DNA from 2 places in the Clostridium isatidis genome. Region 2 is predicted to be linked to the other one. Evidence: a T-box and tRNA genes for the amino acid it is inferred to sense, from the RefSeq annotation. Region 2 holds a T-box; the other holds one or more tRNA genes.
What was found. A T-box is a leader RNA that pairs with one kind of tRNA and senses whether it is charged. The one in region 2 lies ahead of pheS (phenylalanine--tRNA ligase subunit alpha), so its partner is inferred to be a tRNA-Phe.
Positions count from the first base shown of each region.

Region 1: it encodes a tRNA-Phe, which carries the amino acid that the T-box ahead of pheS (phenylalanine--tRNA ligase subunit alpha) is inferred to sense. The anticodon was not compared.

Region 1 covers NZ_CP016786.1:200,145-212,496, forward strand. The annotation lists rRNA gene BEN51_RS00945 (23S ribosomal RNA) at 1-2,073, shown strand, start outside; rRNA gene rrf (5S ribosomal RNA) at 2,126-2,242, shown strand; tRNA gene BEN51_RS00955 (tRNA-Phe) at 2,250-2,325, shown strand; tRNA gene BEN51_RS00960 (tRNA-Cys) at 2,331-2,404, shown strand; gene BEN51_RS00965 (S66 peptidase family protein) at 2,439-3,347, opposite strand; gene BEN51_RS00970 (magnesium transporter CorA family protein) at 3,413-4,360, opposite strand; gene BEN51_RS00975 (zinc-binding metallopeptidase family protein) at 4,492-5,643, opposite strand; gene BEN51_RS00980 (sigma factor G inhibitor Gin) at 5,751-5,963, shown strand; gene tmk (dTMP kinase) at 5,975-6,604, shown strand; gene BEN51_RS00990 (cyclic-di-AMP receptor) at 6,716-7,045, shown strand; gene BEN51_RS00995 (DNA polymerase III subunit delta') at 7,066-8,004, shown strand; gene BEN51_RS01000 (PSP1 domain-containing protein) at 8,004-8,909, shown strand; gene BEN51_RS01005 (heavy-metal-associated domain-containing protein) at 8,923-9,126, shown strand; gene BEN51_RS01010 (DUF362 domain-containing protein) at 9,214-9,384, shown strand; gene BEN51_RS01015 (MBL fold metallo-hydrolase) at 9,418-10,059, opposite strand; gene BEN51_RS01020 (CtsR family transcriptional regulator) at 10,188-10,643, shown strand; gene BEN51_RS01025 (ATP-dependent Clp protease ATP-binding subunit) at 10,692-12,352, shown strand, end outside.
Region 2 covers NZ_CP016786.1:800,912-813,263, reverse strand. The annotation lists gene BEN51_RS03845 (endonuclease MutS2) at 1-2,051, opposite strand, end outside; gene BEN51_RS03840 (U32 family peptidase) at 2,069-4,420, opposite strand; gene BEN51_RS03835 (cell division protein ZapA) at 4,605-5,312, opposite strand; gene pheT (phenylalanine--tRNA ligase subunit beta) at 5,430-7,808, opposite strand; gene pheS (phenylalanine--tRNA ligase subunit alpha) at 7,827-8,846, opposite strand; T-box leader at 8,893-9,112, opposite strand; gene BEN51_RS03820 (TrmH family RNA methyltransferase) at 9,200-9,982, opposite strand; gene BEN51_RS03815 (potassium channel family protein) at 9,997-10,659, opposite strand; gene BEN51_RS03810 (TrkH family potassium uptake protein) at 10,672-12,012, opposite strand; gene rplT (50S ribosomal protein L20) at 12,111-12,352, opposite strand, start outside.

The sequences.
Region 1 (12,352 bases), 600 kb from region 2:
TCGGAGATAGCTGGTTCTCCTCGAAATAGCTTTAGGGCTAGCGTCGGATATGAGTAATGGAGGTAGAGCACTGAATGGGCTAGGGGGCATATTGCTTACCGAACCTTATCAAACTCCGAATGCCATATACTATTAGTCCGGCAGTCAGACTGCGAATGATAAGGTCCGTAGTCAAAAGGGAAAAAGCCCAGATCGTCAGCTAAGGTCCCAAAGTGTAAGTTAAGTGGTAAAGGATGTGGGATTTCTAAGACAACTAGGATGTTGGCTTAGAAGCAGCCACTCATTTAAAGAGTGCGTAATAGCTCACTAGTCGAGAGATCCTGCGCCGAAAATGTCCGGGGCTCAAACTTACCACCGAAGCTACGGGTTCACACTTCGTGTGAGCGGTAGAGGAGCGTCGTAATCGGGCTGAAGTCGTACCGTAAGGAGCGGTGGACTGATTACGAGTGAGAATGTTGGCATCAGTAGCGAGATGTAAGTGAGAATCTTACAGGCCGAAAATCTAAGGTTTCCTGGGGAAGGCTCGTCCGCCCAGGGTTAGTCGGGACCTAAGCCCAGGCCGAAAGGCGTAGGTGATGGACAATTGGTTGATATTCCAATACCACTATTATCGTTATTATCGATGGTGTGACGGAGAAGGATAGGATGTGCTAGCCGTTGGTCGTGCTAGTCTAAGCATTTAGGGAGTCAGGATAGGCAAATCCGTTCTGACAATCCTGAGGTGTGATGGGGAAGGTCATTATGACCGAAGTATCTGATTCCATGCTTCCAAGAAAAGCATCTAGAGAGAGAAGTAGTGCCCGTACCGCAAACCGACACAGGTAGATGAGGAGAGAATCCTAAGGCCATCGGAAGAATTGCAGTTAAGGAACTAGGCAAATTGACCCCGTAAGTTCGCGAGAAGGGGTGCCTGCGAGAGCAGGCCGCAGAGAATAGGCCCAAGCAACTGTTTAGCAAAAACACAGGTCTCTGCTAAAGCGTAAGCTGATGTATAGGGGCTGACGCCTGCCCGGTGCTGGAAGGTTAAGGGGAACACTTAGCGCAAGCGAAGGTGTGAACTTAAGCCCCAGTAAACGGCGGCCGTAACTATAACGGTCCTAAGGTAGCGAAATTCCTTGTCAGGTAAGTTCTGACCCGCACGAATGGCGTAATGACTTGGGCACTGTCTCAACTGCAAATCCGGCGAAGTTGTAGTGCGAGTGAAGATGCTCGCTACCCGCGATTGGACGGAAAGACCCCGTAGAGCTTTACTGTAGCTTAGCATTGAGTTTCGATATTGTCTGTACAGGATAGGTGGGAGACTGGGAAACTGGGGCGTCAGCCTCAGTGGAGTCGTCCTTGGGATACCACCCTGATAGTATTGGGATTCTAACTGGACGCCATGAAGCTGGTGACAGGACATTGTTAGGTGGGCAGTTTGACTGGGGCGGTCGCCTCCTAAAAAGTAACGGAGGCGCCCAAAGGTTCCCTCAGAACGGTCGGAAATCGTTCGTAGAGTGTAAAGGCAGAAGGGAGCCTGACTGCGACACCCACAAGTGGAGCAGGGACGAAAGTCGGGCTTAGTGATCCGGTGGTACCTCGTGGGAGGGCCATCGCTCAACGGATAAAAGCTACCTCGGGGATAACAGGCTGATCTCCCCCAAGAGTCCACATCGACGGGGAGGTTTGGCACCTCGATGTCGGCTCGTCGCATCCTGGGGCTGAAGTAGGTCCCAAGGGTTGGGCTGTTCGCCCATTAAAGCGGCACGCGAGCTGGGTTCAGAACGTCGTGAGACAGTTCGGTCCCTATCCGTCGCGGGCGTAGGAAATTTGAGAGGAGCTGTCCTTAGTACGAGAGGACCGGGATGGACTGACCTCTGGTGTACCAGTTGTTCTGCCAAGAGCATAGCTGGGTAGCTAAGTCGGGAAGGGATAAACGCTGAAAGCATCTAAGCGTGAAGCCCCCCTCAAGATGAGATTTCCCATAGCATAAGCTAGTAAGACCCCTTGAAGAACACAAGGTTGATAGGTTAGAGGTGTAAGTATGGTAACATATTTAGCTGACTAATACTAATAGGTCGAGGGCTTGACCAAAATAATAATGGCTATATTCATGTGCAATTTTCAGAGAACAATTTCTCTGAAATCTGGTGACAATGGCGTAGAGGAAACACTCCTTCCCATTCCGAACAGGACAGTTAAGCTCTACAGCGTCGATGGTACTGCAGGGGAAGCCCTGTGGGAGAGTAGAACGTTGCCAGGTTATATATGCCTCGATAGCTCAGTCGGTAGAGCAGAGGACTGAAAATCCTCGTGTCACTGGTTCGATTCCAGTTCGAGGCACCATTTATGGCGCTATAGCCAAGTGGTAAGGCAGAGGTCTGCAAAACCTTTATCCCCGGTTCAAATCCGGGTGGCGCCTCCAAAAAAATCCTACAAGTTTTCTTGTAGGATTTTTTTTATTCTTGAATTAATAAATATTTTTTTGAATCATATCTGAATTTAACTCCAATAGGCATGGTAATATTAGGATAATCGTGACCGAAAGGGAAATATTTTATTATAGGTATATTAAGAGGTAGTAATTTTTCTTCGATAATTTCTTCAATTGTAAGAGTATTTTTAGTACTAGTACAATCTGTAAAATGACCAAGAATTATAGCTTGTAGCTTATCAAGTTTTCTGCTGCATATAAGTTGAGATAACATTCTATCAATAACATAGGGACTTTCGTTAACTTCTTCTATTAATAGTATATTATTTTTAAATTTTATTTCATAAGGAGTTCCTATTGTAGAGCAAATAATAGATAAGTTACCGCCTACTAACCTTCCTTTGAAATCTCTTGAGTTATAAACTTTTAAATTATTATTACAAATACTTTTTAAATTGTAGGTTATTTTATTGTTGATGTTTTCTAATATATTTGTAAAGTAATGCTCTGTTATAGGATCATCAAAATCTGAATTAATCATTGGTCCATGAAAAGTTGGAAATTTACATTTTTTATTTATATAGTTTAGTAGTAAGGTAATATCACTATAACCACAAAAGATTTTAGGGTTTTTTTTGATGGTATTTAGGTCTAAATAATTAGCTATTCTAATAGATCCATATCCACCCCTATAACAAATAATAGCATCTACTTCTTTGTCAGCAAACATTCTATTAATATCATCTGCTCTTTCTTTATCAGTACCTGCTAGATATCCATAAGAATTGAATATGTTTTTTCCTAATTTTATTTTATAGCCAAGTTTTTTAAATAGAGTAATATTTTTATTTGCTTTTTCAATATCATCTGTAGAGGCTGGAGCTATAATTCCAATAGTCGAACTTTCTTTATTAATAGATTTTAGCTTAATCAAGGTTTCACCTACTTATATTATTTTATAATATTATATATTATAAAATAAAAAGGATATGTTCCTTTTTATGAGAACATATCCTTTTTGTAAAGAAGATAAGCTGTACCAATAGTTAAAAATAGTATTATGACACTAATTATCTCAAAGCCATAAGGATGATTTATTAGAGGCATTTTGTCAAAGTTCATACCAAATATTCCACCAAATATTTCTGGTATAGCCATTAATATAGTAACAGAGGCTAGAACCTTCATCACTATATTTAAATTATTAGATATAACAGAAGCAAAGAAATCCATTGTACTAGCTAATATATTGCTATATATCTCTGTCATTTCAATAGCTTGTTTATTTTCTATAATAACATCTTCCAAGACATCTTTATCTTCTTCATACTTTTGCATAATATCGAGTTTTAACATTTTTTCCAAAGTTATTTCATTAGCTTTTAGTGAAGTAGAAAAGTAAACTAAAGATTTTTCTAATGAATGTAATTGAATAAGCTCCCTGTTTTTCATTGATTTATGGAGACGCTTCTCTATCATTAAGCTTTTTTTATCTATTTGTCTTAAATAAAGTAAGTAATTTGATGCAATCTTACTTAATATTTGAAGAATAAATCTAGATTTTTTAAAGGTAAAAAAGGATTTAACTTTTCCGTTAATAAAATCTGATAATATTCTGCTGTTTTTTAAACAAACTGTTATTATTTGCTTGTCAGTATGTATTATTGCTAGAGGATAGGTATCATAGGTAAGTGAATTTTCCTCCATTTCAGTAAAGGGAATATCAACTACAACTAATAAGCAATTATCTTCTATATCTATACGAGAGGTTTCTTCGTCATCTAAAGGTGCTTTTAAAAATTCTAAAGGAACATTAGTCTTTTTAGAAATTAATATTAATTCTTCATCAGATGGAGCAACAATATTAATCCAGCAGCCATTCTCTATATTTTTTAATGTTTTTAAGGTTGGATTTTCCTCGCTTACACTTTTATAAATTTGAATCATATTTGACCTCCATATATGAATTACTCCTTTAATTATACTATAATATAAAATATTAAATAAGGGAAATGATTAATTTAATAATTATAATAAACAGTAAGGGGAAATATAAAAGTAGGCTCTAGTTTAAGAGCCTACTTATTGTAAAATTCATTTTTTACTTCTGCTAATAAATTTTCATTAACTATAATATCATATCCAGTAAAGGCAAGAGATAGAGCAGCTTTCATAGCTTCATTAAAGCCATGTTCAGAAATTGTAGCCTTTGCAAATTCTTTTGTTCCATATTTAATTGATTCATCTTTTATTATTGAGAAATATGGATGAATTGTAGGAACTTTTTTACTTACAATTCCAAGACTTAAACCTGATTTAATATCTCTAGGTGCTTGAATATTTATTATTCCATTTTCTTTAAGATTATGGCTAAACAACCTATTTAATGTTCTATTTGTACGTAATTCTTCGCTTTCTGGTTCGTATAATGATATAGAATATTGAATTCTAATCAGTTTTGATACATATATTACTATTTCTCTAATTTTATTTTCTACTACCCGTACTACATCCATTTCTTTTCCCCTAATATAAAATTTTGCTTCAGCTTCTGGAGGAACTAAAAGCGGGGTGTATCCTCCTTTAGATAATATTGAGTTTATTTCAATATCTTTGGGAAATCCTTTTTGTAAAGAATTTAGTATGTTAAAGGTTAATAAAATTCCGTCTAGAGAGTTATAATCTTCTTTATTTAAAAAACTAAATCCATTACTGCTTAAGAATTTAACTTGCATAGGAACTATTGCTGAAGAACTGCCGCTTTCAGAAGTAATTACATCTGGGTGCGATACTAAAACAGCATCTATATCATCAAAAACTCCTTGTTTTGTCATTATAGACTTTGTTCCACCTAAATATTCTCCTGGGCATCCAATTATTATTACAGAGCCATTAATTTTATGTATAATTTCTCCTAAAACAATAGCGGCAGCAATGGAGGTGGCGGTTAGGAGATTATGACCTGTTAAGTGACCTTCATTTAATACTGCATCATATTCACATAAAAAGCATATTTTTGGATGTCCATTTCCCTTAGAAGCAAAAAAGGATGTATTTAAATCTAAGAAGTTTTTTTCTATTTTAAAATTATGTTTACTTAAAAATTCACATATATAATTGCTGCTATTTACTTCTTTATAGCTGGCTTCCGGATTATTAAATAAAAATTCATTTAATGATTTAATATCTGTTTTAGATTTTTCTAAAGCAGAAATCATACAATTTTTCATATTACACTCCTCCTAACTTTCCATATATTTATTTTTCTTTAAATGATTATAAATATACCTAAGTGTCGAGAATAATAATAAATTTATGATTAGGAAGGGATTATAATATGGATTTATTAATTAAGGGAATAGATAATAACGAAAATAAATGTATAATTTGTGGAAAGGAAATATATAGTGATATAATTATTAATAAAAGTTTAGTATGTAATTCATGTTATGATAATATTTCTCTATTAAATGTAGATGATTTTGAATATAATTATTATAAAAATAAAATAAAAGTGTGGTTAAAAAGAAAATATAAAATAAACATATGAGGGAGATATAAATGAAAAAAGGAAAGTTTATAGCCTTTGAAGGTGGAGAAGGCTCAGGGAAAAGTACAATATTAGAGATGATTTATAATTATTTTATTGAAAATAATGTAGAGTGTATAAAAACAAGGGAACCTGGTGGAATTAAAATTTCAGAGGATATTAGAAAAATAATTCTTGATAAAAATAATACTCAAATGGATGCTAAAACAGAAGCTCTTTTATATGCAGCAGCAAGAAGACAGCATCTAGTAGAAAAAGTTATTAAAGAATTAGAGCAAGGAAAAATAGTTCTTTGTGATAGATTTGTTTACTCTTCATTGGTTTATCAAGGTTATGCTAGAGGATTGGGCATAGAAGAAATATATAATATTAATAAGTTTGCAATAGATGAGTACATGCCTGATTTAAATATTTTTTTTGATGTAAGTCCTGAGGTGGGACTAGCAAGAATAAATAAAAACAAAGATAGAGAAGTAAATAGACTGGATTTAGAAAAGATGGATTTTCATTATAAGGTGAGAGAAGGCTATATTAAACTATGTGAAGCAAATAAAGAAACTTTTATAAAAATTGATGCAGAAAAATCAATTGATGAAGTTTTTGAAAGTGTAAAAAGTAAAATAATTAAATTTATAAAATAAGATAGCATATTCAGGAAGTTTTTGCTGGCAATTAGATTATAAATTTTTGCTTAATTTATAATCTAATTATGATAAAATATAGATGATAGTATTATTTATGGAGGGTTATATATGAAATTAGTAATAGCCATAGTTCAAGATGATGATTCAGCAGAATTAATTGATTCTGTAACAGAAGCAGGTTTTAGGGTTACAAAACTAGCTACTACTGGGGGATTTTTAAAAGCTGGTAATACAACTTTAATTATTGGAGTTGAAGAAGAAAAGGTAAACTATGTTATTAGTTTGATAGAAGATACATGCAAAAAACGCAAGCAGATAATAAATACTACAACACCTATTACTGGTAATGTGGATATCTTTATGTCTTATCCTATAGAAGTTGAAGTAGGTGGAGCAACTATATTTGTTTTAGATGTAGATCAATTTATTAGGGTATAAATAAATTATTGGAGGATATCATGGGGGAATTTATTGGACATAGCAGAATATTAAATAATTTAAATTTAAGAATCAGCAGTGGAGAAATCTCCCATGCCCACATAATAGTTGGAGAAGACGGAATTGGAAAGAGCCCTTTAGCTATTATAACAGCTAAAAATATATTAGGGCTTAGGAATAATAGGGAATCTGTAGATATTATAAATTATAGATTAAAAAAAGCTTCTTTTGGGGTTGATGAAGCTAGGGAAATTATAAATGAGATTAATAAAAAGCCCTATGAGGGAGATAAGAAGATAATTATAATTCATGATGGAAATAAATTAACCGTTCAAGCTCAAAATGCTCTTTTAAAAACTATAGAGGAGCCTCCTAAGGGTGTTTATATTATTTTATTATGTGAGAGTTTAGAGCTGATTCTAGATACAATAAAATCTAGATGTGAAATACATAAGCTAACTCCTTTATCAAATGAAGAAGTGAATTTATATCTAAAAAATATAGGCATTTCTGAATATAAAGAAGAAGAAGTAAGCGCAGCTATTTCATATGCAGAAGGAATACCTGGAAAAGCTGAAGCTTTTTTAAAGGATTCATCATTAAAGAATTTACGGGATATATTGATTGATTTATTATATAAAATTGTAAAAGGTGATATTAGTAATTTATTAGAATTTGAAGATAAATTTTCATCATATAAAGAGAAAAAAGAAGAGATATTAAATATTTTATCATCCTTTGTAAGAGACATAATGGTTTTCAAAGAAATAAATAATGAAAAGGGAATAATAAACAAAGATAAAATAAATGATATTAAGCAATTAGCTATTGAAATGTCCTATAAGAAACTTACTAAGATTATTGATAAAATAGGAGAGTGTAGATACAATCTGTTAAAAAACTCTAATTTTTTATTAACCGTTAGAGTTATGCTTATAGGTTTTATGGAGGTTAAATAATGATAGAAGTTGTAGGTGTAAGATTTAAGAAGGCAGGTAAAATATATTATTTCGATCCAAATAATTTAGAAATAAATGCTGGGGATTTTGTCATAGTAGAAACTGCAAGAGGAATAGAATTTGGAGAATGTGTTATTGGAATTAAGGAAATACCTGAATCTGATATTGTAGCACCTTTAAAAAGCGTAATAAGAGTTGCAGAAAAAGAAGATATTAAAAAACATAAAGAAAATAAAGTTAAAGAAAAAGATGCTCTAGAAATTTGTTTAAAGAAAGTAGAAGAGCATGGATTAAATATGAAACTAATTGATGTAGAATATACATTTGATAATAATAAAGTAATATTTTATTTTACAGCAGATGGAAGAGTAGATTTTAGGGAATTAGTAAAGGATTTAGCTACTATCTTTAAAACTAGAATAGAGCTTAGACAAATTGGTGTAAGAGATGAGGCTAAGATGTTAGGCGGATTAGGAGCTTGTGGAAGAACTCTTTGCTGCTCAACATTTTTAGGAGATTTTGCATCGGTTTCTATAAAAATGGCTAAGGAACAAAATCTTTCATTAAATCCAACAAAAATATCTGGAATATGTGGAAGATTAATGTGCTGCTTAAATTATGAGCAAAGTACATATGAAGATATAAGACAAAGATTACCTAAAGTGGGGTCTATTGTGAGGATAGATGATATAGAGGGGGAAGTTGTATCTAATAGTACAGTAAAAGAAAGTGTAAAAGTAAAATATAAAAGGATAGACGAAGAAATAATAGAAGAATTTAAAATAGATAATATTGAATTAGTAGAAGGAAGTTATGAAGATGCTGTTGATGATACAGAAATAAAATTAGAAGTTGAGTCACCAGAAGATAAAAATTTACTTAAGGATCTTATAGAGGAAAATTAGGGGGAGAATAGATATGAAGTCCTTTTTAAAGGTTCCTAATATGAAAGATAATAAAGATGTTGCTATTATTAGAGAAGCAATAGCTAAAAATATTGGTGTAATAGCCTGTGAAATATTACTATCTAAAAAAGAAGTTACTATATTCTATGATGAATCTAGTATAACCTTAGATGATTTAATTTCTTCAATAGAAGATATGGGATATACGGTAATTTAAATTAAATATAAAACTTAACACTTTAAAATTTATAATCCCTATGTTAGAATAGTAATGAAATATTCTTATTTGTAGGAGGTGCTTTATATGGCATATAGAATAGAAGATTCATGCATAAGCTGTGGTGCATGCGCTGCAGAATGCCCTGTTGAAGCTATAACTCAAGGAGATACTCAATTCATCATTGATGAAGATACTTGCATAGATTGTGGAAACTGTGCAAATGTTTGTCCAGTAGGAGCTCCAGTAGAAGCTTAATTTAAATAAAGAACCGCTAGTAATAGCGGTTCTTTATTTTTGTTTTGATAACACTATTATAGTGCATGGTTCATCAAATAATAGCTCATCAGTATGTATTATATCTTTTTCTATTAAAGGAGTATTTTTCATTGATGATAGAAACTTATGAGGTCCATCAAGAAAAAAATAATCTGAAGAACTTTTATAAGCCATTGGAATTACATATTTAGGATTAATATTCTTTGCTAGTTTAGCTGCTTGTAAACCATCTAAACAAAAGTGCCCGCCAATAGGAATAAATAAAAAATCACAGCCATATATTTTAGACAATAAATCAGCATCTAAACAATGGCCTAATGAACCCAAATGACACACTTTATAATCATCAATATTAAAGTAATATATAATATTTTCTCCTCTTTTATACCCATTTAGGTCATCTCTATAACTTTTATAGCCTTCAATTGTTATAAATTCATTAGTAAAGTTACAGGGAGAAGTTATAACAGTAGAATTATTATTTATAAAGTCATTAATAATTTCATTATTATGTAAATGACTAAAAGTAATTATATCTGGATTAAAATCATACTTTTCTATTAAAGGGTGAATTTGTATAGGATCTAAAAGAATTTTCTTGCCCAGAGAAGTTTTTATTAAGAAACTTGTGTTACCTATCCACTTAATCTCCATATTTTTATCACCTCAATTATAGTTTTGACAAAAGTTGATAGAATTAACAAATAGACAATTAAAAAATAATAATATATAATAAAAGTCAAAGAAGGTCAATAAAAATTTTAGTTTAAGAAGGTGAGAAAATGGCAAGAATTTCTGATGTAATAGAAAATTTTATAAAAGATATGATAAGTGAAGAGGAAAAAAGTATAGTTTCTATTCGTAGAAACGAATTAGCAGATAAATTTTCCTGTGCACCATCTCAAATTAATTATGTTTTATCAACAAGATTTACTTATGAGAAAGGATATGTTATAGAAAGTAAAAGAGGTGGTGGTGGATGCATTGTTATAAAGAGAATTAATTATCATGACAATAGAGAAAAATTAAAGTTAATAGGTGATTCAATTGGGAATAGCATCACCTATAATGGAGCTTTATCTATATTAAATCATTTAAAGGAAATAAATTTAATTACCAAAAGAGAATATGAAATAATGAAAATAACTTTAAATGATAGAACAATAGCATCCTCTGATTACAAGAATGAACTTAGAGCTGATATTCTTAAGGGAATGTTAGCTATTATCTTATCATAATTTATAAAATTTAATAGTGTAATAAAATAATGTGGATTGGAGGTATATATGGTTTTTGGGAATTTTACAGAGAGGTCTCAGCAGGTTTTAGTAGAAGCTCAAAGGGAATCACAATATTTTAAACATGGTTATATAGGAACAGAGCATATTCTTTTAGGGATATTAAAGGAAGGCGGATATGCAAAGGAAGTTCTTTATAATAATAAAATAACAATTGATGATGTTAGAAGGGTAATAGAAGATTATTTGGGATTTGGAGATATTGATATTTCTATTGGAGAGATGTTATTAAATCCCAAAACAAAAAAAGTTCTTGATGATAGCTTAATTAAAGCAAAAGCCTTTAATCACAACAATGTAAAACCAGAACATATTTTATTATCATTATTAGATGATAAAGAGGGAGTAGCTTATTATATTTTAGAAACTTTAAAGTTTAATTTTAACTTAGCAAAAAATAAATTGCAAACCTATCTTTATGAAAACAAATTAGGAGAAGCTAATATTGAAAATAAAGCTAAGAAAAAAAATTCTAAATTAGCAATGCTTAATCAATATGGGGTAAATCTTACTGAACTTGCAAGAGAAGGGAAACTTGATCCTGTAATTGGAAGAGAAAAAGAAAATCAAAGAATATTAGAAATATTATGCAGGAGAATAAAAAATAATCCTTGTCTTATTGGTGAACCGGGAGTAGGAAAAACAGCTGTTGTTGAAGGTCTAGCTCAAAGAATAGTTAATAATAATGTTCCTGATATTTTAATAGATAAGGAAATAATATCTTTAGACCTAACCTCTATGATTGCTGGAGCAAAATATAGAGGAGAATTTGAGGAAAGATTAAAACGAGTAATGGAAGAAATTAAAATGTCTCAAGATATTATAATTTTTATAGATGAAATACACACAATAGTAGGTGCTGGAGCAGCAGAAGGAGCCATAGACGCTTCTAATATTTTAAAGCCGGCTCTAGCAAGAGGTGAAATAAAATGTATTGGAGCCACTACTATAGATGAATATAGAAAGTATATAGAAAAAGATCCTGCCTTAGAGAGACGATTTCAGCAAGTAAGGATTGATGAACCAACAAAAAAAGATACACTTCTAATTCTTAAGGGTATAAGAGAGAAATATGAAATACACCATAATGTAAAGATAGAAGATGAAGCTTTAGAAGCTGCTGTAGAATTAGCAGATAGATATATTACAGATAGATACTTGCCAGATAAAGCAATTGATTTAATAGATGAAGCTTCAGCAAAAGTAAGAATAGAGAACTTAAATAATTCTGCAGATATTAAAAATATAGAAGATATAAAATTCGAAATAGAAAATATAGTTAAGGAAAAGGAAAATTCAATAATAAATCAAGATTTTGAAAAAGCAGCTTATTTAAGGGATAAAGAGCAGGAGTTAAGAGAGAGATTAAATAATTATAGAGTTAATTCAAATAATGAAATAAATTGTAATTATATAGTCAATAGAGAAAAAATAGCTAAGGTTGTATCTGCCTGGACAAAGGTTCCATTAGAAAAACTTACAGAGAAGGAATCTGAGAAGTTATTACGTCTAGAAGAAACTTTACAAAAAAGAGTAATAGGCCAAAAGGAAGCTATTTTAGCAGTTTCTAGAGCTATAAGAAGGGCAAGGGTTGGTTTAAAAGATCCTAACAGACCTATAGGAACATTTATATTCTGCGGACCAACAGG
Region 2 (12,352 bases):
TTTCTTAAATCTTTTAATTTTACGTTTATTTTCATAATACCGGCTTCTACTTGCACTTCACCTTTTGAATCTGGCATAGAAACTATAATTACATTTTGATTAAGCGAAGGTAAGTATGCATCCATTCCTAAAGTTACCTTGGTAATTTCTTCTCCTAAATTTTCTCTTTCCTTTATGAGGGAAGCTTCTTTCTTTTCTAAACTGTCTTTAAGTTTTTTTCTTTCTTCTTCTAACCTAGCTCTTCCACCTTGAGCTATTCCTAATTTTTCTAATTCTCTCATAGCTTTTAATATTTCGTCTGCTTCTTCTTTTGCTCTGAGAATAATGTTTTTAGCCTCCCTTTTAGCTTCAATATAAGCTTTTTCCCTTACCTCTTCTAATCTTTTTATCTTTTCCTCATATTTTGCTTTAATTTCTTCTGCTTCAATTTTTATTCTTTTTGCTTCTCTAGCATCGCGATTGGCTAATATACTCTTTTCTTGCAAATCTCTAATTAAATTTTCAAATTCTAAATTATCAGATGAAATATTATTTTTAGCCCTATCTATAATCTCCTCTCTTAAACCAAGCCTTTTTGAGATTTCAAAAGCGTTAGACTTACCTGGAACTCCTATTAATAATCTATATGTAGGCTTCAATGTTTCTACATCAAATTCTACTGAAGCATTTTCTATTCCATCTGTTTTTAATGCATAACCCTTTAACTCACTGTAATGGGTTGTAGCAATAACTCTTGCTCCAATACTTCTTAAGGTATCTATTATTGAAATTGCAAGGGCTGCGCCTTCCACCGGATCTGTTCCTGACCCTAATTCATCAAATAATACAAGAGAATTACTATCAGCTTTTTCTAATATTTTAACTATATTAGTCATATGAGATGAAAAGGTAGATAAGGATTGTTCAATACTTTGCTCATCTCCAATATCTGCAAATATATTTCTAAAGAATCCAACACTTGAATTATCCTTTGTTGGAATTAATAATCCACTTAGTGCCATTAAATGAAGAAGTCCTACAGTTTTTAATGTTACTGTTTTACCTCCTGTATTCGGTCCAGTAATCATTAAGGTAGTAAATTCTTTGCCTAAATATATATCTGATGGAACGACAACTTTAGGATCTATTAAAGGATGACGTCCTTGAATAATATCAAAACTATTATCTTCATTAACTATAGGACACATTCCATTAATACTTGAAGCATATTTAGCTTTTCCAAAAATAAAATCTAACTCAGTTAATATTTTATAATTACTTTCTACTAAATCAATATTTTCATAAATCTTATTTGATAATTCACTTAATATTTTTTCTATTTCTGCTTTTTCTTTTAATTTTAATTCCTTTATTTCATTATTTAAATTAACTAAGCTTATTGGTTCAATATATAAAGTAGCACCAGTAGAGCTTTGATCATGAATAAGCCCCTGTACTGCTCCTTTATATTCTGCTCTTACAGGTAATACATACCTATCTCCTCTCATTGTATAAATAGCATCCTGAAGATATTTTGAGTTTGCTCTAACTATTGAATTAATTTTATCTCTAACAGAAGAAATCTTGTCCCTTAAATTTCTTCTTATACTTCCTAATGCTGGACTTGCTTTATCGCTGATTTCCTCTTCAGATACGATTGAAATTTCAATAATTTCTTCTAATTTTCTAAGCGGAGTTAATATATCTGCTAGATCTTCTAACAATACATGTGGTGTCTCTTCCTCTTTTCTCTTTATGTAATCTTTAAATCTTCTAGCACACCTTAGCATTCCTCCAATTTTAAGCAACTGACCTGGAGAAAGAATACCATTTTTCTTTGCTCTTTCTATACCTTCCCCTGAATCATGCAATCCTTCAAAAGGAGGATTGCCTTTTTTAATTAGTAAATCTAAAGCCTCATCACTTTCCTGCAGCTTTTTTCTTACTTCATAAACTGTATCATAAGGCTTTAATTCATCAACAAGCTTTTTAGCACTTGCTGTAATTATATAGTCTTTTAATATTTCTTTTATTTTATTAAATTCAAGCACTCTAAGAGTTTTATTGTCCATAACTACTCCTTTTTATATTATTCTATTCCTCTTCTATAATGTCCTTTTGTATATTTGTTATTGTCAATTTTTATTTCATTTCTTATCATTCTAATTATATTTTTAACTTCATTTTTACTTTCATCTCTAAATTCTACTCTAAAAGAATTTACACCCAGACTCGCCAATTCTTCCTTTTCTTCAATTAAATTTAATGGATGAGAATTTAATATGTAACTTCTGCAAAATATATCAGTCATTATTCTAAACTTTTCATTCATCCTATCAGTTAAAGTAAAATCATCTCTTGTACATGCCAAATTACATTCACTACAAGAAGATCTTCCTCCAAATGTACTTCCAATTGGGCAATATTCACTTATCATTAATTCTGTTTTTCCATAAATTAACGCTTGAACATTTCCCATATTGGATTTAAGCATATTCTTTATTTCTTTTCTATTTAACTCTAAACTAAGAGTTGGGATATCAATTTCACTTTGATAAAATTTTAAAGCCTGAGAATTAATAATGTTCAACTTATAATCTCCAATTATAAAAAGCTCATCCTTGTACTTATGTATAATTCCTAAATTAACAGTTATTAATCCCTTTATATATGGTTTTAATTTTTCAATAAGCTCTACAACTTTACCAAATTCACTTTTAACTATATTAGGTATCTTTAAATATATATTAACCTTATCCTTTTCTTTTAATTCAATGATATCTTTAATTTTTAGAGCATCTCTATGACGACTAAATAAATCAACTGCAATATCACTTATTCCTTCTTCTAATAAGGCTTCAAACTGCCTCTTAGTTATACATTGATAAATCATTTCTATATTCTTGTCTGATTTTATCTTTTCTTCTTGTTTTTCTTTCTTTATTGCTCTTTTTCTTCTAAAAGATTTTGTTATTGATTTCTGTATTCCTTCAAGGGCTTCCCTTCTTAAATTATTTAAATCACTTATTCTTACAAAACCTTCCTCAAAGTTTTCAAATTCCACTTCATTTATTCTAAAGGGATAATCTCCAGACTTTCCTAGAGCTTCAGTAACTCTATTTTTATCTAGTGGCTTCTTTTCTGCTTTTTCAACAAGTGCTCCTATAAATTCATAATCTAATCCATTATAAGAAATTTTTATAGTCATAGGCTTTAGGAGCTCAAAATTTATCTTCGCCTTTAAAGGAATTTTTTTTTCATATGCTTTTAAGTAATCTTCTAATTCATCAAATAATTTTTTATCAGAGGACTTATATAGCTCATCACCTTTTTTATAAGACTTAGGATAAATTTCTACTTTTTCTCCTATCTTAGCTTCCTTTACTTCCTTGCCTTTTATTAGAATTTTACTAATTATAAATCCCTTATCCTTAACCCTGAAACCATCTCCTAAGGATATATTCTCCTGCAACTGTATTTCTCCATTTTTATTTACCTTTCCTAAAAATACTCCTGTATTTCTTGGATGTTTAAAACTAATTAAATCACTTCCCAGATTTTTATATAGATATGCAGTAGAAAATCCTCCTCTGTTAAATAGTTGCATTAATTCCTTTTTTCCTTTTTCTGCATCAAACTTTTTATTATATAAAATTTGGTCTACTGCTTTTCTATAATTATCTACTACACCAGCTACATATTCAGGTCGCTTCATCCTTCCTTCTATTTTTAATGAATAAGTGCCGGAATTAATAATATCTTCCACATTTTCTATTGTACACGTATCCTTCGGACTCAATATATAAGCTTTTTTTTCTGAAGTATTACTTCCCTTTATTATATATTCCATTCTACAAGGCTGAGCACATCTTCCTCTATTTCCGCTACGTCCACCTATCATAGAACTCATTAAACACTGCCCTGAATATGATATACATAATGCTCCATGCACAAAAATTTCTGTTTCTATATTTAATACCTTTGAAATATATTCTATTTCCTCTAAAGAAAGTTCTCTAGATAAAACTATTCTATGAAAGCCCTTTTCTTTTAAATATAAAGCTCCTTCTCCATTATGGATAGTCATTTGGGTTGAAGCATGAATTTCAAAGTCAGGATATTCTTCTTTTATTCTTTTAAATAATCCTAAATCTTGTATTATTAATGCATCTACACCAATTTCATAAAGAAAACCTGCGTACCTTACAGCTTCATTTAATTCATTTTCCTTAATAATCGTATTTAAAGTTACATAAATTTTAGCGCCATAACTATGAGCATAGTCTACAGCCTTAATCATATTATCATTATCAAAATTTGAAGCATATGCCCTGGCTGAAAACTTACTTCCACCAAGATAAATTGCATCAGCACCTTTATTTATTGCTGCATAAAGACTTTCCATGCTCCCAGCTGGAGCTAAAATTTCTACTTTCTTCATAAATACTTCTCCTAATTAAACATCTAACTAATTAATTTTCTTTGGTAAAATATTTTATATTAATTTCTACTAATTATATATAACATAAATAGATTAAATTTTCCATTCTATTATAATAAAAAACAGTTTAATTTAATATTAAACTGTTTTTTATTACTATTAAATATTCTTACCTGCCACGCTGCTATACTTCTTTAATTAAAGGATTACTAAGTTTTTTTGCCTTTGCTAATTCAATTTGAGAATCAATCAGTTTTTTTTCTAAATCTAAAACTTTATATTTTGAAGTCTGCAATTGAAACTTAATATCCTTATTTTGAGCTTTTAAAGCCTCTTTTTCATTATTAATCTTTTTATACTCTTCTTCTATCATCTTAAATCTCTCATTTAAGGCACTTAACTCTTCTACTAACTCTACTTCTTTTTCTTTAAACATATTATTATTTTGTATTAATTCTTCTTTTTCTTTTTCTAAGCTTCCTACTTGTGCTTTTAAAATATCAATTTTCTTTTCATAATCTTCTATTCTACTCTTTTTTAAGTCTTCTAGTTCTTTATTTAAACTTTCAGTAATCCTTAAATGACTAAAATTATTTTTTTCTATTTCTTCTTCTAATTCTTTTATCCTTTGTTCTAAACTTAAATTTTTTTCTTCTAATGTACTATTCTTTTTGATCAAATTTTCAATTTCTATATCAGCTTTAAAAAGTTCATCTGCTATATTTAATGAAGCTAATGTTGCAGCTGCTGTGGTGCTTAATTTTCTATTTGCATTTGTAATATCTCTTACCTTACCATCAACATAATTTGAAATCTTAATCAAGTAATTCTCATTTTCTCTTCCCTTTAGATTATATTCAACTCCATTTATCTTGATTGTTACTGTATTCATAGCACACCCCATTAAAATAATAATATTATTATATTAATTTTAACATAAATTTCATTACTAATATATTATATTTCAATGTATTTTTTGATACAGAAAGAGAAAAATCAAAATTAAAAATTATCTTAAAATAGCACCAAGCTTGTGTTCAAGACTTCTTAAAATTTTATCATGAACCTTATTTACATCATTATCTGTTAAGGTCTTTTTATCATCCCTATATGCTATTGAATATGCTATACTCTTCTTACCTTCGGGAATTTGAGCACCCTTATAGATATCAAATAATTTCACCTTTTCTACTAAATTACCACCTGCTCTTCTAATTGTATCTTCAATATCTTGAACTAATATTTCATCATCAACAAGTAAAGCCATATCCCTAGTAACAGCAGGGAACTTTGGCAATGGCTTATAAGACTTAGTAATATTCGCATAATTAAATAGTATATCTAAATCTAATTCAGCTAAATAGCAATTTTCATCTATACCATAATTTTCTATTACTGTTGGATGGACTTCTCCTAAAGTTCCAGCCTTTTCTTTTCCAATCATAATACTTGCAGTCTTTCCAGGGTGGTAACTTAAATTTTCTGACTCCCTTTTAAATTTTACTTTGTTAAGTCCAAGGGTCTCTAGAACATTTTCAACTACTCCCTTTAAATCAAGAAAATCACATTCCCCGTACATTCCTATTGTTAGTATAGTCTTTTCTTGAGGCAGCTTGCTTTCATCTTCATTTTTAATATATACTTTACCAACTTCAAACAACCTTACATAATCATTGTTTTTAGAATAATTTCTAGCTAAAGATTCCATCATTGAATGAATTGTGGTCGTTCTCATTACAGAATAATCTTCCCCTAATGGATTTTTAATTTTTACTACATTTCTTAATTCGCTATCTGCAGCTAGATTAATCTTATCAAAAACCTTAGGTGATATAAATGAGTAACTAATTGATTGATTTATACCGCTTGCAATCATTGCTTTTATAACTTCTTCTTTTAATATTTCCTTTTTATATTTTGGTTCTCTTCCTGTAGAAACCTTAGCTATTGTAGTAGGAATTTTATCATATCCGTATATTCTAGCAACTTCTTCTGCAATATCTTCTTTTATTCCAATATCAACTCTAAAGGTTGGAATTGTAATAACTAAATTATCTCCTTCTAAAGTTGTCTTTAAATCAATTAAATCAAGATAATATTTCATATCTTCTTTTGGAATATCAGTTCCTAAAAATCTATTGATCCATTTTGAATCAACAGTTATTGAACTTTCTTCCTTTTTGCCAGGATAAACATCTATTGTTCCTTCCATTATCTCACCACAGCTAAGCTCACATACTAATGAACAAGCTCTGTCTATGGCTAAAGCTGCTAAATTTGGATCAATATCTTTTTCAAATCTTGAAGAAGCTTCAGTTCTTAGATTTAACTTTTTAGAATTAACTCTTATGTTAGTTCCATCAAAATTTGCTGCTTCAAAAATAACTTCAGTTGTGTCATCTTTAATTTCTGAATTTAATCCCCCCATCAATCCTGCTAATCCAATTGTTGTTTCATTATCCTTTATGCAAAGGAAAGTTTCATCTAATTCTCTTTCTATTCCATCTAAGGTAGTAAACTTTTCATTATTTTTAGCTCTTTCTACAACTATTTTATTGCTTGATATTTCTCTTGCATCATAAGCATGCATCGGCTCCCCAATTTCTAACATTACAAAATTTGTAATATCAACTATATTATTTATAGGTCTAATACCAGCATCAATTAATCTCTCTTGCATCCAGCTTGGAGATGGTCCGATTTTAACATTTTTAACCCCTCTAGCCATAAACCTTCTACATAAATTATCTCTAACTTCTACATGTAGAATATCATTTATATTTTTATTTATCTTAGCTTCGTAATTTAAATTTGGCATTTTATATGATTTTCTTAAAGCTGCTGCAACTTCCCTAGCCATACCAATCATACTTAAACAATCTGGTCTATTTGATGTAATATCAAAGTCTAAAACAGATTTGTTCAAACCTAAATATTCCTTTATATCTACACCAATAGGAGCATCTTTTGGCAATATCATTAAACCATGAACTGGTTCATCTCCTGCTATTCCTAATTCTTCTTCTGAACAGAACATACCGTTAGACACTTGACCTCTTAATTTTCCTTTTTTTATTTCTGTTCCATCTGCTAAAATTGATTTATGAAGAGCCACAGGAACTATATCATTTTCTTTCATATTTGTTGCTGCAGTAACTATTTGTATTAGTTCTTCTTTTCCAATATCCACTTGGCAGACTTTTAATTTATCTGCATCTGGATGCTGCTTTATTTCAACTATCTTACCTGTAACAACATTTTTAATTTTATCTCCTTGAGTAATTACTTCCTCTAATTGTGATCCTGTTAAGGTTAGTTTATCTCCTAATTCCTTAGGATTTACATCTATATCAACGTAATCTTTCAGCCAATTATATGGTACTTTCATTTGTCTACCTCCTATTAATTAAAATTGATCTAAGAATCTCATATCGCTTTCATATAAAAGTCTAATATCATCAATTCCGTAACTTAACATAACCATTCTATCAACACCAAATCCAAAAGCAAAACCGCTATAAACTTCTGGATCTATTCCGCAGTTTCTTAAAACATTTGGATGAACCATACCGCAACCTAATAGCTCAATCCATCCGCTATTTTTACAAACCTTACATCCCTTACCACCACAAACAAAGCATGTTGCATCCATTTCAGCTGAAGGCTCAGTAAATGGGAAGTGATGTGGTCTAAATTTTGTTTTAACACTATCACCAAACATCTTTTTAGCAAATAATTCTAGTGTCCCTTTTAAATCTGCAAAGGTAACTCCTTTATCAATAACTAAACCTTCCATTTGATAGAATATAGGTGAATGAGTCGCATCTACAGAATCTGATCTATATACCTTACCTGGTGCAATCATCTTAATTGGAGGTTTTTGATTTTCCATAACTCTAATTTGTACTGGAGATGTTTGAGTTCTAAGAACTATATCATCATTAATATAAAATGTGTCTTGTTCACTTCTTGCTGGATGATTTTTAGGAATATTTAAAGCTTCGAAATTATAGTAATCTAATTCAACTTCTGGTCCTTCTTCAACTGTAAAGCCCATTGAAATAAATATATCTTCCATTGCTTTTAAAGTTAATTCTAAAGGATGTCTTTTTCCTATTAACTTTTTTCTTCCTGGAAGTGAAATATCAATAACTTCAGAAGCTAATTTTGCCTCTTTTTCCTTTGCTTTAATAGCTTTAGCAACTTCCTCAATTTTAGCTTCTAATTCTGCCTTTATTTCATTTACTAGCTTACCAACTATAGGCCTCTCTTCTTTCGATAAGCTGCCCATAGATCTTAAAATAGTAGTTAATTCTCCTTTTTTACCTAAATATTTTACTCTTATTTCATCTAAGCTTGAACTATCATTTACTTCAGCTAAGCTTTTTAATGCATTTTCCTTAATTTCCATTAGTTTTTCTTGCATTAATTTTCCTCCTTATTTTTATATAATAAAAAAACTTCGCCCACAACAAAGGGACGAAGTTATCGTGTTACCACCCTAATTGATAATATAAAACTATATTATCCACTTAATTCAAATAACGGTAAATCCGCTAGAAACTACTTTAATTTCACTTCTAGAACTCCTGAGGGAACTTCAATATAATAATACAATAAATCGGCTTTCAGTCTACGACCAATTCTCCCTGAAAAGTTATTATATTTACTTTCCTCATTCACAGTTTTTACATATTTAATTTATTATATATTATATAGTTTAGCTTTTATAATTTCAAGTGAAATCTTCTATTTTTACTATAAATATACTAATTGCTTTTACATTAAATTTTGTCTTACTTTTTCAAATAAAATTATTGCTGATGCAACTGCAACATTTAGTGACTCAGCTCCTCCAGGCATAGGAATCTTAACCTTTTTATCGGCTAGATTAAAAAGTTCCTCACTTATACCATTACCTTCATTACCGACAGCCAGCATAACCTTACCTTTTAAATTTTCATTAAAAAAGTTTTTTGATTCCTGTAAAGATGTAGTTACTAATGCTACCCCTTTATCTTTTAATTTTTTAATTATTGTAAATTTAGAATCATCATAATAAATTGGTATATAAAATATTGATCCCATTGTAGATCTTATTGTTTTTTCATTATAAATGTCTACAGTTCCCTTCGTTAATATAATCCCATCCACTCCAGCAGCATGAGCTGTTCTTATAATTGTACCTAAATTACCAGGATCTTGAACCTTATCACAAACTACATAAAAATCACCATTTAGATTTTCTTCTATATTTTTAAATTTTGCTATTGCTAAGATACCCTGAGGATTTTCAGTCGAAGATAAACTAATAAATAAATTTTCTGAAATCAGAATGATTTTGTCTTCACTTCTGTCCCTCAAATACTCTGCTTCCTTCAAATTACTTAAATTATCTTCAGTAATAATAATATATTCTATATCTATTTTAGCTTTAACTGCCTCTTCTATAATACGAAACCCTTCTAAAATAAACTTTCCTTCTTTAATTCTATATTTTTTCTCTTTAAGTTTCTTTATTGTTTTATATAGCTTATTATCCTTGCTTTCTATGTAAATCAATACTTTACACCTCTTTATTTTGAAATTAGTTTTTCTATCTTATTTAAATCCTCAGATTGAATTATTGATATAATTATATCATTTTTTAATAAAGTTTCTTCCCCTAAAGGTGAAATTATTACTTTTTCACTCCTCTTTATTGCTATAACATTAATTCCATATTTTGTTCTCAATCTTATATCTTTAATTAATTTTCCAACCCATTTATTTGGTACTTGTATTTCCATTATAGTGTAATCTGAAGAAAATTCTATATAGTCTAATATGTTTGAAGACACTAAATTATGAGCAACTCTTACTGCTAACTCTTTTTCAGGGAGGACCACCCTATCTACACCTATTTTTCTTAAAACTTTACCATGCAGATCATTTTTCGCTTTAGCTATTATATACTTAACGCCTAATTCTTTAACTAATATTGTAACCATAATACTAGACTGAATATCCTCTCCAATAGTAATTACTGCTACATCAAAATTATTTATCCCTATAGATTTTAATGCATTTTCATCAGTTGCATCTAATACAACTGCTTGAGTTACCTCATCTGCTATTTCCTGAACCAAGCTTTCATTTTTATCAATTGCTAAAACGTCATTTCCAAGAGATTGTAAAGTTCTAGCCATAGATGAGCCGAATATTCCAAGTCCAATAACTACAAATTGTTTACTATACATTAATTATATCACCTATCCTATTAAAATTTTTCCTTTTGGATATTTATATTTTTCATTTCTATCATTTTTTCTTAAAGATAATATTACTGTTAAAGGTCCTAGTCTACCAATATACATAAGTATCATTATAATAATTTTCCCAAAGTTTCCCAGGCCAGGAGTTAAATTTAATGTAGATCCAGCTGTACTTAAAGCAGCAGTTACCTCAAAAAATATACTTAAAAAATCTACCTCTTTATAAGCATAAACTAAGATTATAGTTGATAAAATTACTAACGATATTCCTAGAAAAAATATAGTAAAAGCTTTATATATTAAATCTCTAGTAAATCTTCTTCCAAAACATTCAGTATCTTCTCTTCCTCTTACTACTGATACTAAGGTTAAAAATATTATAGATACTGTAACTGTTTTTAAGCCCCCAGCAGTTGAGCCTGGTGATCCCCCTATAAACATTAAAATCATAACTAAAAACTTACTTGAGTTTGTCATATCTATTAAATTAATATTATAAAATCCTGCTGTCCTTAGTGATATGGAAGAAAAAAAGGAACTTAATGTTTTTTCTTCAAATTCCATTTTTCCTAAGGTTAATTCATTATTATATTCAAATAATAATATCAATAATGCACCAGTTACAATAAGAATTAATGTAGTTATTAGCGATAATTTTGAATGAATTGAAAGCCTTTTGTTATCTTTATTTCTTAATATTTCTAAAATTACTGGAAATCCAATGCTCCCAATGAATATTAGTAAAGAGATAACAAAAATAATAACTATATTCTTATTATAGTTTATAAGACTGCTTTCAAATAAATCTATGCCTGAATTACAAAAAGCTGATATAGAATGAAAAATACTATTAAAAAGCCCTTGTTTAACTCCATATTCTGGAATTAATTGTGTTGCTAAAATTATTCCCCCTAAAAGCTGTAAAGAAAAAGAAAATAATAAAATACTTTTTATGTCTTCTACTATATTTTCAACAGAAAATGTATTCATTGATTCTTGAACAAGTAATTTATTTTTTAAAGTTATTTTTTTACCTAGTAGTTGAGAAAAAATCACAAAAAATGATGCAAATCCTAAGGAACCTATCTCTATTAATAATGCTATTATAACCTTTCCAAATCCACTCCAATGCTGTGAAGTATTCAAAGTAGTTAATCCTGTTACACATACTGCTGAGGTAGAAGTAAAAATTGCATCAATAAAATTTGTATAATTATTTTGACTAGATGATATAGGAAGCCATAATAATAATCCTCCAATAAGTATAATTAAAATAAAACCAATTGATAATATTTGAACTAGATTTAAATTTTTTTGGTTATATTTATTAAATTTCATATAACACCTCAAAATAAAATTAAATTTTCTATTTTATTATTTACAATTTTAATTACAATATTAGAATATAAAAAATGCGACCCTTGGGTCGCTTAAATTTATTTATTCAATTGAGCCTTTGCTACTTCTACTAAATCAGCAAAAGCCTTTGGATCATTAATAGCTATTTCAGATAACATTTTTCTGTTCATATCAATTCCAGCTAACTTAATTCCATTTATAAATTTTGAATAAGATAATCCATTCATTCTTGAAGCAGCATTAATTCTTGCAATCCATAGTCTTCTAAAATCTCTCTTCTTTAATCTTCTTCCTACGTAAGCATTTCTTAATGCTCTAA